DNA from 2 places in the Methylobacterium sp. Ger2507 genome. Region 2 is predicted to be linked to the other one. Evidence: predicted binding sites of a transcription regulator. Region 2 holds the regulator's gene; the other holds the start of a gene.
What was found. The regulator LexA, encoded in region 2, represses DNA repair genes until DNA is damaged. The targets are predictions, from matches to a motif close to TGTTCNNNNTGTGTTCNG.
Positions count from the first base shown of each region.

Region 1: the regulator LexA is predicted to act here: its motif matches at 4,952-4,969, upstream of uvrA (excinuclease ABC subunit UvrA).

Region 1 covers NZ_JBUYVC010000001.1:4,663,871-4,671,800, reverse strand. The annotation lists gene ACV7NL_RS21735 (fasciclin domain-containing protein) at 1-61, opposite strand, end outside; gene ACV7NL_RS21730 (transporter) at 311-1,315, opposite strand; gene uvrA (excinuclease ABC subunit UvrA) at 1,849-4,830, opposite strand; gene ACV7NL_RS21720 (methyl-accepting chemotaxis protein) at 5,349-7,403, shown strand; gene ACV7NL_RS21715 (hypothetical protein) at 7,428-7,930, opposite strand, start outside.
Region 2 covers NZ_JBUYVC010000001.1:2,579,374-2,587,303, forward strand. The annotation lists gene gltX (glutamate--tRNA ligase) at 1-138, opposite strand, end outside; gene ACV7NL_RS11960 (ComEC/Rec2 family competence protein) at 310-2,598, shown strand; gene lexA (transcriptional repressor LexA) at 2,592-3,344, opposite strand; gene ACV7NL_RS11970 (calcium-binding protein) at 3,889-5,178, shown strand; gene ACV7NL_RS11975 (metallophosphoesterase family protein) at 5,289-5,966, opposite strand; gene ACV7NL_RS11980 (type II secretion system F family protein) at 6,176-7,138, opposite strand; gene ACV7NL_RS11985 (type II secretion system F family protein) at 7,236-7,930, opposite strand, start outside.

The sequences.
Region 1 (7,930 bases), 2.1 Mb from region 2:
AGGCGAGGACGACGGCGGCGAACGTTGACGCGATCGGGCGACGGGCGTGACGGTTGATCATGAAGCGCTTCCTCTGAAAACGGGTGCCCCTTCGAGGGGGTCTTGCTCCGTTACGGGATGCAACCGGCGAAAGTTTCAGGGACGCGCCGGCTTCCGATAGAAATCATCGACTCCAATGCCGTATCGGCGCCGGTTTCTCCGGGCGTTGCGGTGTCCGCCGAACATGCGAAAGCCCGCCCGACACTGAAGTCGGACGGGCTTTGCCTATGTCATGCAGCGGCGAAGCCAGGCCTCGCCGCCGATGTCCAGATCAGTACTTGCGGATGATCGGCGCAGCGACGGCGGCGACCGGGGTCGGCGAGTACAGCGGCACGATCAGGCGGCCCGAGATCTCGGTGCTGTCGAAGCTGGCAGCGCTACGAGCGACGGTGCGGGCGACGTAGACCTGACCGGTAGCGAAACCGAAGTCGTAGCCGACGAGGCCACCCATCAGGAACCGGCCGCGATCACCCTGAGCAGCGTTGATGAGGTTGCCGGCCTTGGCGCTGATGTCGAAGTTGTAGGTACCGTAGGCGATGGCGCCGATTTCGAACTTGCCGAACTTCTTGGTCGCGGTCAGGTCGAGGTTCAGCGAGTCAGACAGGGAGTAGGACTGCGTGAAGCCGCCGAGACCAATGTTGCGAACGCCACCGAAGTTGGAGGGCGAGTCGTAGATGTTGGCGGTCAAGTTGGCAGTCAGGTTGTAGCCGTCGCCAGTGTAGCTTGCAGCAACGCCGAACCGGTAAGTGTTCGATGAAAGCTGCGGAAGAACTGCACCACCGCCGGCGCCAGGACCAACGAAGTTCGGAGCAGCGAGAGCACCATTCCTCGTTGTCAGAACACCACGATCGCCGTTCAGCTCGTTGAGGTAGACACCGCCGAGCAAGCTGACGCCGAAGTTATTGCCGAGATCGAAGGCCCAGATGCCACCAACGAAGGTACCGACATTGATCGACAGGTCACGCAGGTTGGAGCCGCTCTTGCCGAAGGCGAACACGGTCGGGGGCGCAACGAGCAACTCGACGCGGCCGCCGAGCGGAACCAGCGGGGTCGACCAGACCAGCACCGGGATGTTCACCCCGACGTCGACCGGCGACGGGTTGTCGCGCATCTGGTACACGAAGGTATTCAGGGCGTAGATGCCCTCGGGCAGCGGCGCACCGGTGGCGAGGCCGACCTGCTCACCCGGAACCGTGGTGCTCTGCGCGTAGGAGGCGGTGGCAGTCATGCTGGCGGTGAGCGCGAGCGCTCCGGCAACGAGCCAGTTCTTCGACATCTTATTCATTCCTTCCCAAGGATTTCAGGCGTCCGCCACGCAGCCGTCCGAACCATTCTGCCGATGCGCCGCTTGTGTGCGGCTTGTTTGCAGTGGATCCGGCGGCCCCCCTTGCGGCCCGTTTTCAAGTCTCAACGTCGAGAACTATTCTACAGGACGCCGCAGAAGGACAGCGGAATGCTTGGAAACGGGGCAGTTCGACCCTGACCGTTGCTCAAAAGTCGCATTTTCGGTGCAGTGCAGCGGAAGGAATTGTTAACCATTTGAGCAGGTTGGCGCGGCTATTTGAGCGCCCGTGCGAGCCAGCATCGGCAAAATACCGCTGGGCTCTCAACCTGTTATGGTCTGGCTTGGGCGTCAGGAGCTTCCGGCAAAGGACCTTTGGCCAATGCGCAGTTGGCGTAGCCCCCGTACCCCGATTGGTGCGGTTGGGCTCGGCCATGACGCTGTGCCGAGCTGCTTTTGCCCCTCCGACACGGACGAATCAGGGCCGCCTTCCCCGGGTCATGCGCAAATCCGGGCTCGCAGTTCGTCTACTCGGCAGCGGCACGTCCCTTGACGAGAGCCGCAGCGGGACGGCGGGCCAGGACGTCGCGCAGGAATCGACCGGTATGGCTCGCGCGGGACTTGGCGATCTGCTCGGGCGTTCCTTCAGCCACCACGACGCCACCGCCGCCGCCGCCTTCGGGCCCCATATCGATGACCCAGTCGGCCGTCTTGATGACTTCGAGGTTGTGCTCGATGACCACGACGGTGTTGCCCTGGTCGACGAGCTCATGGAGCACCTCCATCAGCTTTGCGACGTCGTGGAAGTGCAGTCCCGTCGTCGGCTCGTCGAGGATGTAGAGCGTGCGCCCGGTGGCGCGCTTCGACAGTTCCTTCGACAACTTGACCCGCTGCGCCTCGCCGCCCGACAGGGTGGTCGCCTGCTGCCCGACCTTGACGTAGCCGAGACCGACCCGCGCCAGGGTCTCCATCTTCTCGCGGATCGTCGGCACCGCCTTGAACAGGTCGGCCGCCTCCTCGACGGTCATGTCGAGCACGTCCGCGATCGAATGGTCGCGATACTTCACCTCCAGGGTCTCACGGTCGTAGCGGCGGCCCTTGCAGACGTCGCAGGTCACGTAGACATCCGGCAGGAAATGCATCTCGATCTTGATGACGCCGTCGCCGGAGCAGGCTTCGCAGCGTCCGCCCTTCACGTTGAAGGAGAAGCGCCCGGCCTGGTAGCCGCGCGCCTTGGCTTCCGGCAGGCCGGCGAACCAGTCACGGATCGGCGTGAAGGCTCCCGTGTAGGTCGCGGGGTTGGAGCGCGGGGTGCGCCCGATCGGCGACTGGTCGATGTCGATGACCTTGTCGAGGTGCTCCAGCCCGTCGAGGCGTTCGTAGGGCGCCGGATGCTCGAGGGCTCCGTTCAGTGACTTCGCCACAGCCTTGTACAGCGTGTCGATGATCAGGGTGGATTTGCCGCCGCCTGAGACGCCCGAGATGCAGGTGAAGGTTCCGAGGGGGATGTCCACGGAGACGTTCTTCAGATTGTTGCCGCGGGCGCCGATCAGGCTCAGCGTGCCCTTTCGTCCCTTGCGACGCGCCTTCGGAACCCGCACGCTCATCTCGCCGGTGAGATATTTGGCGGTGAGCGAGTTCGGGTTCTTCAGAACCTCCGCGGGTGTGCCCTGGGCGATGATCCGTCCGCCATGGATGCCGGCGCCGGGGCCGACATCGACGATGTAGTCCGCTTGCAGGATCGCGTCCTCGTCGTGCTCGACCACGATCACGGAATTGCCGAGGTCGCGCAAGCGCTTCAGGGTGCCGAGCAGGCGTTCGTTGTCGCGTTGATGCAGGCCGATCGAGGGTTCGTCCAGCACGTAGAGTACGCCGGTGAGCCCGGAGCCGATCTGCGAGGCGAGGCGGATTCGCTGGCTCTCGCCGCCGGAGAGCGAGCCGGAGCCGCGCGCCAGCGTCAGGTATTCGAGGCCGACATCGATCAGGAAGGTCAGACGGTCGCGAATTTCCTTGAGGATGCGGAAAGCGATCTCGTTCTGCTTGTCGGTGAGCTTACCCGGCAGATCCGAGAACCAGGCATGGGCGTCGCGCACGGACAGCGCGGTGATTTCGCCCACATCCTGCATCGCGACCTTGACCGAGAGCGCTTCGAGCTTCAGGCGCTTGCCGCCGCAGGTGGCGCAGGGCGTCTCGCTCATGAAGCGCGCGATCTCCTCGCGGGAGGTATCGCTCTCTGTCTCCTTGTAGCGCCGCTCGAGATTCGGGATCACGCCCTCGAACGGCTTGTTGACCTCGTAGGCCCGCATCCCATCATCGTAGGCGAAGCGCACCGCCTCGTTCTGCGTCCCATAGAGGACGACCTCGCGGGCTTTGGCGGGCAGGTCGCTCCACGCGGTCGTGGTCTTGAACCCGTAATGGCGCGCCAGCGCGTCGAGGGTCTGTCCATAATAGGGCGACGTCGATTTCGCCCAGGGACCGACAGCGCCGCGTTTGAGGCTTAGCTTGGCGTCAGAGATGACGAGTTCCGGGTCGATCCGCATTTCATGGCCGATGCCGCCGCAGGTCGGGCAGGCACCGAACGGATTGTTGAACGAGAACAGACGCGGCTCGATCTCCGCGATGGTGAAGCCGGAGACCGGACAAGCGAAGCGCGACGAGAAGGTGATGGGCTCGCGCGGGGCTTCGCCCTCCGGCGCGTCGGCAAACTCGATCAGGGCGATGCCATCGGCCAGTTCCAGGGCGGTCTCGAACGAATCGGCCAAGCGCGCGGCGATGTCAGGCCGGACCACGATCCGATCCACCACAACGTCGATGTCGTGCTTGAGCTTCTTGTCGAGCTTCGGCGCGTCGTCGATGGGGTAATACTCCCCGTCAATGCGCAGGCGCTGGAATCCCTTCTTCTGGAACTCCGCGATCTCCTTGCGGTACTCGCCCTTGCGGCCTCGAATTACCGGCGCGAGCAGGTAAAGCCGGCTCTTTTCCGGTAGGGCCAGCACGCGGTCGACCATCTGGCTGACAGTCTGGCTCTCGATCGGCAGGCCAGTCGCAGGCGAGTAGGGAATGCCGACCCGCGCCCACAGGAGCCGCATGTAATCGTAGATCTCGGTGACGGTGCCGACCGTCGAACGCGGGTTCTTCGATGTGGTCTTCTGCTCGATCGAAATGGCCGGTGAGAGGCCGTCGATCTGATCGACATCGGGCTTCGACATCATCTCCAGGAACTGCCGCGCATAGGCCGAGAGCGATTCGACGTAGCGGCGCTGCCCCTCCGCATAGATCGTGTCGAAGGCGAGCGACGACTTCCCGGAGCCCGACAAACCGGTGAAGACCACCAGCCGATCCCGCGGGATCGTCAGGTCGATATTTTTCAGGTTGTGCTCGCGCGCGCCGCGCACCGAAATGACCCGCGCATCGCGCGCCGCCGCCCCGTCGAACAATGCCTCGATCTTGGCTTCGACCTTCTCGGCCTCGGCTTGCGATTTCTTGGCGGCGGCTTTGGCTTTGGCCATGGAGTCTCTTCGGAAGGTCTGCGGTGCGGGACCCGGCACGTCTCGGAACGACCCGTTCGCCGCATGTCGGGCGCAAGGCAACCGCGGGCAAGGCGCACACCGCGCATATCGGCTCTTCAACTAGAACAAAAAGCGTACAACCACAATATCGGCGGCCTCCGCGAGAGACCGAGCCGGATCAGGGGAACAGCAGTCGATCGACATGCCGGTTTCGTTGTCTCCGCTGCGCCGTCTCGAATCCGACGAATGCCAGATGCAGCCCAGTCTCCGCCTGACGCATCAGGGTCACGACCAGGGGTAAGGTCGGCGGCCCTTCCGGGGCTCCAGTTATGAGCGACCACACGGAAGACGCCAGGTTCTTGGAGGGAGCAACCCAGAGTTCGCGGAACGCAAACGGCTCATCATTACCAAATTTGTGTCAGATATGACCAAATTTTCATCATATGATAGCAATGCAACGCAACCTTTACCCGATGGATGAAACCATCGCTGCATCGTCTTGCAAGCAGGTTCGTCTGATGTCCGTCAGTTTCATTTCATCGCTGCGCTTCCGAATCCTGCTTGTTGCACTCGCTCCCTGTCTCGCCTTCGCGGTGGTGGTGGGTCTTGCCATCACCGAGCGGATGAGCCTGCGATCTCAGATGGTGCAGGTCGAGGATCTTGTCGGGATGGCGGGTCGGATCAGTGCTTTGGTGCACGAGACCCAGCGGGAACGTGGAGCCTCCAGTCTCTTCCTCGGCGCGAAGGGCACCAAGTTCCGGGCGGAACTGGATGCGCAGCGCTTGCGCACCGACGCAGCCCGGACGGCCCTCGATGCAGGGCGAGCCGGCATGGATGTCGGAGCCTTCGGCGCGGGCGTCGCTCGCCGGAGCGAAGCCTTGACCGCCCAGATCGCCGCCATTGGCCCGCATCGCGCGGCGGTCGATGGCCTAACGCGCACGCCGGCCCAGAACATGGCCGCCTATTCCGGCGTGATCGCCAGCGCCCTCGACCTCGTCCGCGAAGTTTCCCAGGTGGCCGCGAGTGCCGATCTCGCCGGTCGCATCGCCGCCTATTCGTCATTTCTCGCCCTCAAGGAACTCGCAGGCCAGGAGCGCGCCACCGCCTCAGCGATCTTCGGCGCCGGACAGACCGATCTCGCGGGGCATGAGCGCTTGGCGGGCCTGAGTGCAGGCCAGACCACCTACGAATCCCTGTTCCGCCTCGGAGCAGGTTCGGCCCAGGCAGCATTGCTCGACGGCGTCAAAACGGCTGCTCCGGCCCGCGAAGTCGAGCGCCTGCGTCGCATCATTCTCGACACGATCCCGGGAACGGCCTTGTCCTTCACCGATGCACCCGCCTGGTTCGGCGTCGCCACGCAGCGGATTGACAGCCTGAAGACCATCGAAGACCGGCTCACCGCCGATCTCGGGATGGCAGCCGCGGATGCCCGCGCCGAAGCCGAGCGCAGCGTCCTGCTGTGGGTCGCGGCCGGTATCGCGACGCTGGCTCTGTCTTGCGGGCTGGCCTACGCTTTCGGAACGGCCATCGCCCGTCCCCTGACCCGGATCGCCGGCGCGCTCACGGCGATTGGCCGCGGCGAGCAGGCCGGGGCAATTCCGCGGAAGGGAGCGCGCGAGGTCCGGGCGATCGCTGCGGCGGCCATCGATTTCGAGGCCAGCGTGACCGAGCGCCGCCGCATCGCCGGGGAGGCCGACCAGTTCGCCGCGAAGGCCGCTTCGGTCCGCCGGGCCGAGATGGTCGCGCTCGCCGATCGCTTCGAAGCCCAGGCCAGCGGCATCGTGGAGGCGGTTTCGGCCGCATCGAGCCAGCTCGAGACCGCCGCCTACGCCCTCAATCAGGCCGCGAGCGACACCTCGTCCCTAAGCCAGTCGGTGGCCACGGCGTCCTCCGAGACCGCCGCGACGGCCGATACGGTCGCGGCCGCGACAGAAGAGTTGAGCGCTTCGGTGCGGGAGATCGGCAACCGCGTCGAGACCTCGACCGCCGTCGCCGGCGAGGCGGAACGCGATGCCGGCCGGATGGCCGAGGATGTGAACCGTTTGGCGCTTGCCGCCAGCAGCATCGGGGAGATCGTCGGACTGATCACCAGCATCGCCGGGCAAACCAATTTGCTGGCTCTGAACGCCACCATCGAGGCCGCCCGCGCCGGCGATGCCGGGCGCGGTTTCGCGGTGGTCGCTAGCGAGGTCAAGAATTTGGCGGCTCAGACCGCCAAGGCCACGGAGGAAATCGCCGCCAAGGTCGCCGAAATCTCGCAGTCGACGGAGGCCTCGGTCACGGCCATCGGGGGAATCACCGAAGTGATTCAGCGCCTCAACCGGATCTCCGGCGACATTTCAGCCGCAGTCGATCAGCAGGATGCCGCGACGCAGGAAATCGCCCGGAATACCGTGCGAACCTCGGAGGGCACGCGCGCCGTGTCCGGCCACATTGCAGGTGTTCGCGAAGCGGCGGAAGCGGCGCGTAGCGGCTCTTCCCAGGTTCTATCGGCGGCAAGCGATCTGGCGCGTCAGGCCTCAGACCTACGTCGCGAGGTAACGGGCTTCCTGGCCAGCGTCAGGGCAGCGTGACCCTGCCGAAACTTTCAGTCCGGTCTAGCGAGCGGTCGTCCACGGATTGATCACCCGCATTGCCGTCAGTTCGGTCTTGGCTTGCGGTTCGGTATTGGCCGGCATGACCTTGCGCGCTTGCTGCATCATCTTCCGGGCTTGATCCGCCGGCATCGCTCCGATGGGCAGCATCATCGCTGTCAACTGGGTGCGCGTACGCCGATCGATGAAGTCGGACCGACCGATGCTGGCAAAATCGGCTGCCGTATGCCGGTCGTCAGTGCGGCCGACGAAGACCTTGGGTCCGTCCTTCATCACCACGATATCACCGGGCCGAAGCGTCTCGTCCCGCATGAAGGCAGCGGCCGGTCCGGCTGTCATGTCGATCGGAGTCTGGCGGTCCGTCACCTTGATCTTGAGGGGCTCCGATTTCGGCAGGGCCGCATAGCGGATCTTCGGACGCTGGCGCCCGGCATGGGCTGCCCGCCGAATGGAGCGTCGCGCCTGTCCGTAATCGAAATCCGGCGCGGGCGCCGGTGCGACTTGCT
Region 2 (7,930 bases):
GGTGTCCTCGATGCGCAGCAGCATGCGACCGCCGAATCGGCGCGCATAAAGCCAGTTGAACAGGGCCGTACGGGCCCCGCCGATATGCAGGTAGCCCGTGGGCGAGGGGGCAAAGCGCGTGACGACGGCTGACGACATCAATCTGGACTTGAACTGCCTAGTGGAACAGGCGGGAAGCGGATCGACCGGCCTGGAGCGGCGCGTGTAGCATGCGCGACGCCCAGCGTTAAGAAATCGTCCCCTGGAAATCATGTCTTCCGAAATGGACTGAGGTCGCCGGCCCGACGGTGCGACCGGAAAGCGTGAACGATGGCGCAGGTGCGCGCGGTTGCAGCGGTGGGGCGATGGACGCGCCGCTTCGCCGTGCGCCGGGCGGTCTGGCGGCTCGTTGCGAACTGGGTCCGGGCCGGTTGGACCCGGGAGATCGAGCAGCGTCGCCTGTTCGCCTGGCTGGCGGTCGCCTTCGGGGCCGGCATCCTGGTCTTCTTCCTCGGAACGCAGGGCGCGCCGTCCCTCGCAGCCCCCCTCGTGGCGGCAGCGCTCCTCGGTGCCCTCACGCCCCGGCTGGTGGCGCGTCCGGTCGGGCTCGCGCTGGTTCTCGCCGGCATCGCCGCCGTCCTGGGCTTTGCCGCCGCGACGTTCCGCGTCCAGCAGGTCGCCGGCCCGATCCTCGCCCGGACGACGATCGCTCCGCTGGTCGGCACCATCGAGGGGCTGGACGAGCGGGAGGAGGGCGCGCGCCTGATCGTGCGGGTGGAAAGCTTCGGAACCCTTGCCGACGGGGTGCGACCGAGGCGCGTGCGGGTCTCCTACCGCAAGGCCATCCCGCTGAAGCCGGGCGACCGGATCGCCGCGACCGCTCGCCTGCTTCCGCCCCCGGATGCGGCCCGCCCGGGCGGCTACGACTTCGCTCGCGACGCCTTCTTCCGACAGATCGGCGCGGTCGGCTCCCTCGTCGGCACGATCGAGCGGCGGCCGCCGGTCCTCCCGACGCCGTGGACTGACCGCCTCGCGGCCGCTGTCGACGACGCGCGCAACGCCCTCACGCGACGGATCACCGACGCCAATGGCGGGCAGGCGGGGGCGGTGGCGGCCGCGCTGGTCACCGGCAAACGCGGCCTGATCAACAGCGACACCAACGACGTGCTGCGCGCGGCCGGGATTTATCACGTGGTGTCGATCTCCGGACTCCACATGGTGCTGGCCGCCGGCGTGGTGTTCTGGCTGGTGCGGGCCGGGCTGGCGATCGTGCCGTTCACCGCCCTGCACTGGCCCATCAAGAAGATCGCCGCCGGCATCGCCATGGTGGGGGTCACCGCCTATTGCGTGTTCTCCGGGTGGGACATCGCGGCCGAACGCTCGCTGATCATGACCCTGGTGATGCTCGGCGCGATTCTGGTCGATCGGCCGGCCCTCAGCATGCGCAACCTCGCGCTCGCCGCGCTGATCGCCCTGGCGCGGGATCCGGACGGGCTCCTCGGCCCCAGCTTCCAGATGTCCTTCGGCGCCGTTGCCGGGCTCATCGCCTGCGCACCGCTGATCGCCGGACAGGGCGGCCGCCGCGAGGGCGCCGGTCCCGTCACCCGCGCCGTCGCGTTCCTGATCGCCGCGATCGTCGGAACGCTGGCCACGACCCTCGTGGCGCAGATCGCCACCGCGCCCTTTGCGACCTATCATTTCCAGACGGTGCAGCCCTTCGGCCTCGTCGGCAATGCGCTCACCCTCCCGCTGGTCTCCCTGGCGGTGATGCCCGCGGCGGTGCTCGGCATCCTCGCCTATCCGTTCGCCCTGGATCAGCCGGTGTGGTGGGCGATGGGTCTGGCGGTGCGCGGAATGCTGTCGATCTCGACCTGGATCGCGGGCTTCGGACACGCCGTCGTGGTGGTGCCGGCCTTCGGGGCGGGGGCGTTGGGGCTGCTGGCGGCCGGCCTCCTCCTGCTCACCCTTCCGGCCTCGTCCCTGCGTTGGCTCGGGTTGATCCCGGCGGCGATCGGCATCGCCTTCGCGGCGTCGCCCGATCGCTTCGACATCTACGTCGATCGGGAAGGCACCGGGGCGGCGATCCGGGATCGCAGCGGCCACCTCGCCACTCTGGGGCGTCCGCCGGCCTTCGTGCTCGAACAATGGCTGAAAGCGGATGGCGATGCCCGGAAGGCCGGCGCCGTCCCGGCCTTTCCGGACGCCCGGTGCGATGGCCTCGGCTGTACCCTGACCCTGCCGGATGGGCGCAGGGTCGCCCTCGTCACCGACAAGCGCGCCTTCCCGGAGGATTGCGCCCGGGCCGATATCCTGATCAGCCGCCAATCGGCCCCGCCGGGCTGCGCCGCGGCGTTCGTCCTCGACCGGACCTTCCTGGCGGCACACGGCGCGGCGGCCTTGCGCCTCACGCGCGAGGGCGCCCGCGTCGTTACGACCCGGCGCCCGGGAGAAGCCGTTCCCTGGCGACCCGTGGCACCTGCCAACACGGACGCACCGGCGCGTGCCGCACCGGACATCGTGCCGGCAGCGCCGATCGGGCGAGCAAAGGACGCACCAGGTTCGCCCGGCGAAGGGCCGGGCGAAGGAATTGGCGAAGGGACCGGCGAAGAGCCTCAGTAACGACGCACGAGACTGACGAGGCGCCCCTGGATCTGCACCCGATCAGGGCCGAGCACGCGGGTCTCGTAGGCCGGATTGGCGGCCTCGAGAGCGATGGACGATCCCCGTCGGCGCAGGCGCTTGAGGGTCGCTTCCTCGTCATCGATCAGGGCCACGATGATGTCCCCGGTGTTCGCCGTGTCCTGCTTGCGGATCACCACGAGATCGCCGTCGAGAATGCCGGCCTCGATCATCGAATCGCCGCGCACCTCCAGGGCATAGTGCTCGCCACCCGCGAGGAAGTCCGGCGACATCGTCACCGAATGGCTCTGCTCCTGGATGGCCGAGATCGGCGTACCGGCCGCGATCCGCCCCATCACCGGGATCGTCACAGCCCGGCCGCTCTCGTCGGTCGCCTGGGTGGTCGGCAGGCGTGAGATGGAGGCGCCGGCCGGCACACCCTTCCCCTTGCCGCCCTCGACCACGCTCGGGGTGAAGCGACGGACTTCCGCCGCAGGCGCGGTCCGCGCCGAGGCGGATTGACCGCCGAGGCTCTCGGGCATCCGGATCACCTCGATGGCGCGGGCCCGGTTCGGCAGACGCCGCAGAAAGCCCCGCTCCTCCAAGGCCGTGATCAGGCGGTGGATGCCCGATTTCGACTTCAGATCGAGGGCGTCCTTCATTTCGTCGAAGGACGGGGGAACGCCGCTCTCGCGCATCCGAAGCTGGATGAACTGGAGCAAATCCAGTTGCTTACGCGTCAACATGCGGAACACTCTTCGTTGGAGACATTGGCTGCGGCGGACGACCACAGAAACAAACCACGAACACGTTAAACGTTCCGCAAGTGTTCTGCAAGAGTTCCTTAAAGAAGGCGGAATTCGTGCGCGGTGGCGCGCGTCCGATCCCAATTCAGGGCCGGTCGGGTTGGTCCGGTCACCGGTCACCGGTCACCAGAGCATCCGGACGCAACTCTGGCAATATCCGGATCGGGCGGAAAGGCCGCCAGAGCGCTGACCTTGCCCCGCGATCGACGGCGCTCAGGTTTCGTGCGCGTCGGGCAGGCATGAACCGGGAAGGCGCGCGTTTCTCGACTCTGTCGCACCCGGATCGGCCGTTCGCCGCATTCCGCAAAGGCACGGCGCGATGCGATGCGATGGACGGCTCGCGCTACAAAGCATCATAGACTGCAAGCCTTGCCTCTCATCTCTCCTTAACCAAGAGAAAACCCCGTCGTTGTGTCCTTTACTGCCTATAGATAGATATTCCCCTTATAGAAAAACGCCAGAACAACGACAAGGCCAAGCAAACATGTCGAAAATCATTGCGTATTGGGACAGTGAAAGTTCCCGCAATGCCGCTGGCGGCCAAGCAGACCTCATCCTGGCGACGGCGCAAGGCGCGGCGGATGGCTGGGCGAAACACATCCAGGGCGACGCCGTGATCGAGATCGCCATCGCGATGGGCAATTTCGCCGGCGGAAATGTCCTGGCCAATGCCGGTCCCAGCTATGCCTGGGACGGCCAGGGATGGACCTTCGCCCCGATCCTGGAAGCGCGCGAGGGTTGGGATGGCAATGGAGGCGAGGCGGACGGCAAGGTCACCCTGGGCCAGGACAAGCTGGGCGATCTCTTCTTCGATCCGCAGGGACAAGCCGGTGTCCCGTCCAACAAGATCGACGCGTTCGGGCTGTTCCAGCACGAGATCGCCCATGCCATCGGGTTCATTGATTTCCAGCCGGCCTGGTATGAAAACGGATCGATGGTGTATTACGACGAGAATACAACCACGGTCCTGGGTGGCCCTGCCAAGCTCGACGATGCGCGGGCGCATGTCTCGGGCGTCGAAGATCTGATGGACCCCTATTCGCCCTGGGGGTGGCGCCCGCAGATCTCGGATCTCGACCTCGCTCTCCTTCAGGACAAGGGCCTTCCGATCGCAACGGATCGCAAGGACCAGATCTGGCTCGGCAGCAAATCCGACACCTTCTCGGCCTTCGGCGGCGACGATTACGTCGAGGGCGGACGGGGCGACGATCACATCGACGGTGGGGCCGGCAAGGATTGGCTCTATGGCGGCGTCGGCAACGACACCCTTCTCGGGGGTGCGGGCGCCGACGGGCTCGATGGCGGCGAGGGCGATGACCTTCTCGAGGGCGGCACCGGCGCCGATCGGCTCTATGCCGGCCTCGGCGACGACAACCTGCGTGGCGACGCGGGGGATGACGTTCTGGAAGGTGGCGACGGCACCGATATCCTGAACGGTGGCGCCGGCGCCGATCTCATCATGGGTGGTCGCGGCGGCGACCGGGTTGCCGGCGGAGCCGGGGATGACACCTTCGTCATCACCTTCGGCGATCTGGAGACGAAGGGCATTCGCGACCTGATCGTCGATTTCCAGGGCGCGGGGCAATCGGGCGGCGATGTGATCCAGTTCAGCGGGTTCGCCGTCGCCTCGACCCTGGACCTCATCGGAACGTCCGGCAACGCGCGCGTCTACGAGGTTCACGACGCCGCGGGCGGGTCCCAGGGGCAGCTTCAGGTCAGCGCGGGTGGAGCCCTGGGCCCGTTGCTGACGCTGAACGACTTCCTGTTCGCCTGATCCGATGTCGCGGCGGCCTGCATCGGGCCGCCTCGAACGAGCCTCGCTCTTCGTTCCTGGCCTCGTCGCGGCCTTCAGGCCGGGGCAAGCGGGGCGCGGACGCAGTCACCTCAAGCCGATCCGTCGCGATCGACGTGGAGAAACCCGATCGGGCCGGCCTGCCCTTGGTCGAAGATGCCGGCCGTGAGCTGCCGGCCATAGACGCAGGCGGTGTCGAGATTGGTCCGGTAGCGCTTCTGATCGGGAATTCCGGTCCGCTGCGGCGTATGCCCATGGACCACGTGCTTGCCGAAGTCGAAACCGGCGCCGAGGAAAGGCTGGCGAATCCAGAGATGGTTGGCGACATCGGGATCCGGTCCGGTGCGCCCCGGGCGGAAGCCGGCGTGAACGTAGTAGCGCAGGGCATCCTCGTGAAAGGTGGGAAGCGCCGCCATCCAGCGCACCACCTCCGACGGAAGTGCGTCCGGCTCCGTGACGCCGAACGAGCGGAGCGTGGCATCGCCGCCATTGGCGAGCCAGACCGCCGCGTCCGCCGCATCGCGATACGCATCGATCATCATCCGCTCGTGGTTTCCCATGAGGCAGACGACGGCGTTCGGTGCCGAGGCCTGCAGGTGGCTCAGCATCGCGACGACCCGTGCGCTGTCGGGGCCGCGATCGACGTAGTCGCCGAGGCAGACGATGCGGGCGCTGCGGTCGCCCCGATGGGCGTTGATCCGTTCGAGCAGCCGCATCAGGGCATCGGCGCATCCGTGAATGTCGCCGATCGCGTAAGTCAGGTCGTTCATGGGGGTGTCGGGGCGCGGGGCGTGCGGAGTGGCTGGACTGAGCATCGCACCCGCATGGCAGGAATTCGGCGCCACGAAAATCCTCGACGCGCCCGGGCTGCCGCCGCACCGCTCGCCCGGTCGGGGCTCCTCAGGGGTTTGACCCGCCACCGTGAGCGGGGAATGCCGGGTCAGGGCCGCGCACGGGTCGGATCGGGCTCCGGCGTGGGTCAGCGAAAGACCTGGATCATGGCGGGCGTCAGGATGACGACGAAGAGCACGGGCAGGAAGAACAGGATCATCGGCACGGTCAGCTTCGGCGGCAGGGCCGCCGCCTTCTTCTCGGCCTCGTTCATGCGCATGTCCCGGCTTTCCTGCGACAGCACGCGCAGGGCCTGGCCGACCGGGGTGCCGTAGCGCTCGGCCTGGATCAGCGCCGTCGTGACCGCCTTGATCTGGTCGAGGCCGATGCGGCTGGCGAGGTTCTCGAAGGCCATGCGCCGGTCCGGAAGATAGGACAGCTCGGCGGTCAGCACCGCGAGTTCCTCGGCCAGAACGATGGACTGCCCGGAGACCTCGGCGCTGACGCGGCGAAAGGCGTGCTCCACCGACATGCCGGATTCGACGCAGATCAACGTAAGGTCGAGCGCATCCGGCCAGGCCGAGCGAATTTCCGTCTGGCGCTTGCTCGACGCGTTGAGAAGGTAGAGTTCCGGCGCCTTGATCCCGAAGAGAAGGACCGCGATCACGATCATCGCCCGGATCGCGAAGGGCTGGTCCAGAACCCCGAGCACGAACAGGTAGAAGATCGCCACCACCGCCAGAACGACCGGCGTCACGAGGCGGAAGAACAGGAAGGCGGTTTCGGCGCCCGGCGAACGGTAGCCCGCCATCATCAGCTGCTTGCGGGCCGTCTCGGTCCCGAGCCAGCGATCGAGGCTGAACCGCTCCACCACCCGCTTCATGTAGGCTTTGGGCGCGACCCGCAGGGTGACCTTCGAGGACATCCGCTCGCGTTCGCGGCGGCGAATCTCCTCCCGCTCCTCGCCGATCAGCTTCATGCGCTTGCCCAGGCGGTCGGGCTCGAACATCGGCTGGAGCAGCGCGAAGGCGGTCGCCGCGGCGGCGACGCCGGCCAGGACCGTGCCGAGGAAGCGCGGCTCGGTGACCTTGGCGGCGATCAGGTCCAGCATGCGGTGTCTCCGTACGATCCCGCCGGGCGCGGATGGGGGTGAGCGGGGAGCCCGCGCGTGGAGCGCGGACGGCGGAGAGTGCGGGTCGGCGGCCTCATCAGACGTCGAAGTTGATCATCTTCTTCATCGTGAAGACCCCGATCGACATCCAGATCGCGGAGCCCACCAGCGCGAGCTTGCCGATATCGGTCCGCCACAGCAGCGAGATGTAATCCGGGCTCGACAGGTAGGTCAGGGTGGCCACGATGAAGGGCAGGGCCGCGATGATGCCGCCGGAGGCCTTGGCCTCCATGCTCATCGCCTGGATCTTGCCGGCCATCTTCTTCCGCTCGCGCAGGACGCGGGACAGGTTGGCCAGGGCCTCCGAGAGGTTGCCGCCGGACTTGGCCTGGATGCTGATCACGATCGCGAAGAAGTTCACGTCGGAGACCGGCACGCGCTCGTACATCTTCAGGAGGGCGTCCCCGAGCGAGACCCCGAGGGTCTGAGATTCCACCACCTGCCGGAACTCGCTGCGGATCGGTTCCTCGGCCTCGCGCGAGATGATCCGGAAGCAGTCGCCCACCGGGATGCCGGCGCGCACGCCGCGGGTGATGATGTCGATCGCGGTCGGAAGTTCCTTGATGAAGGCGGCGATCCGGCGCTTGCGCAGAAAGGTCAGGAGCCAGAGCGGCAGACCGAAGCCGCCGGCGAACACGGCGCCGAGACCGGCCAGGGGGTTGCCGGTCGTGATGAAGATGATCGCGCCGAAGACGAGCGCGATCCCGGCCGAGATCAGGTAATACTGGTTGC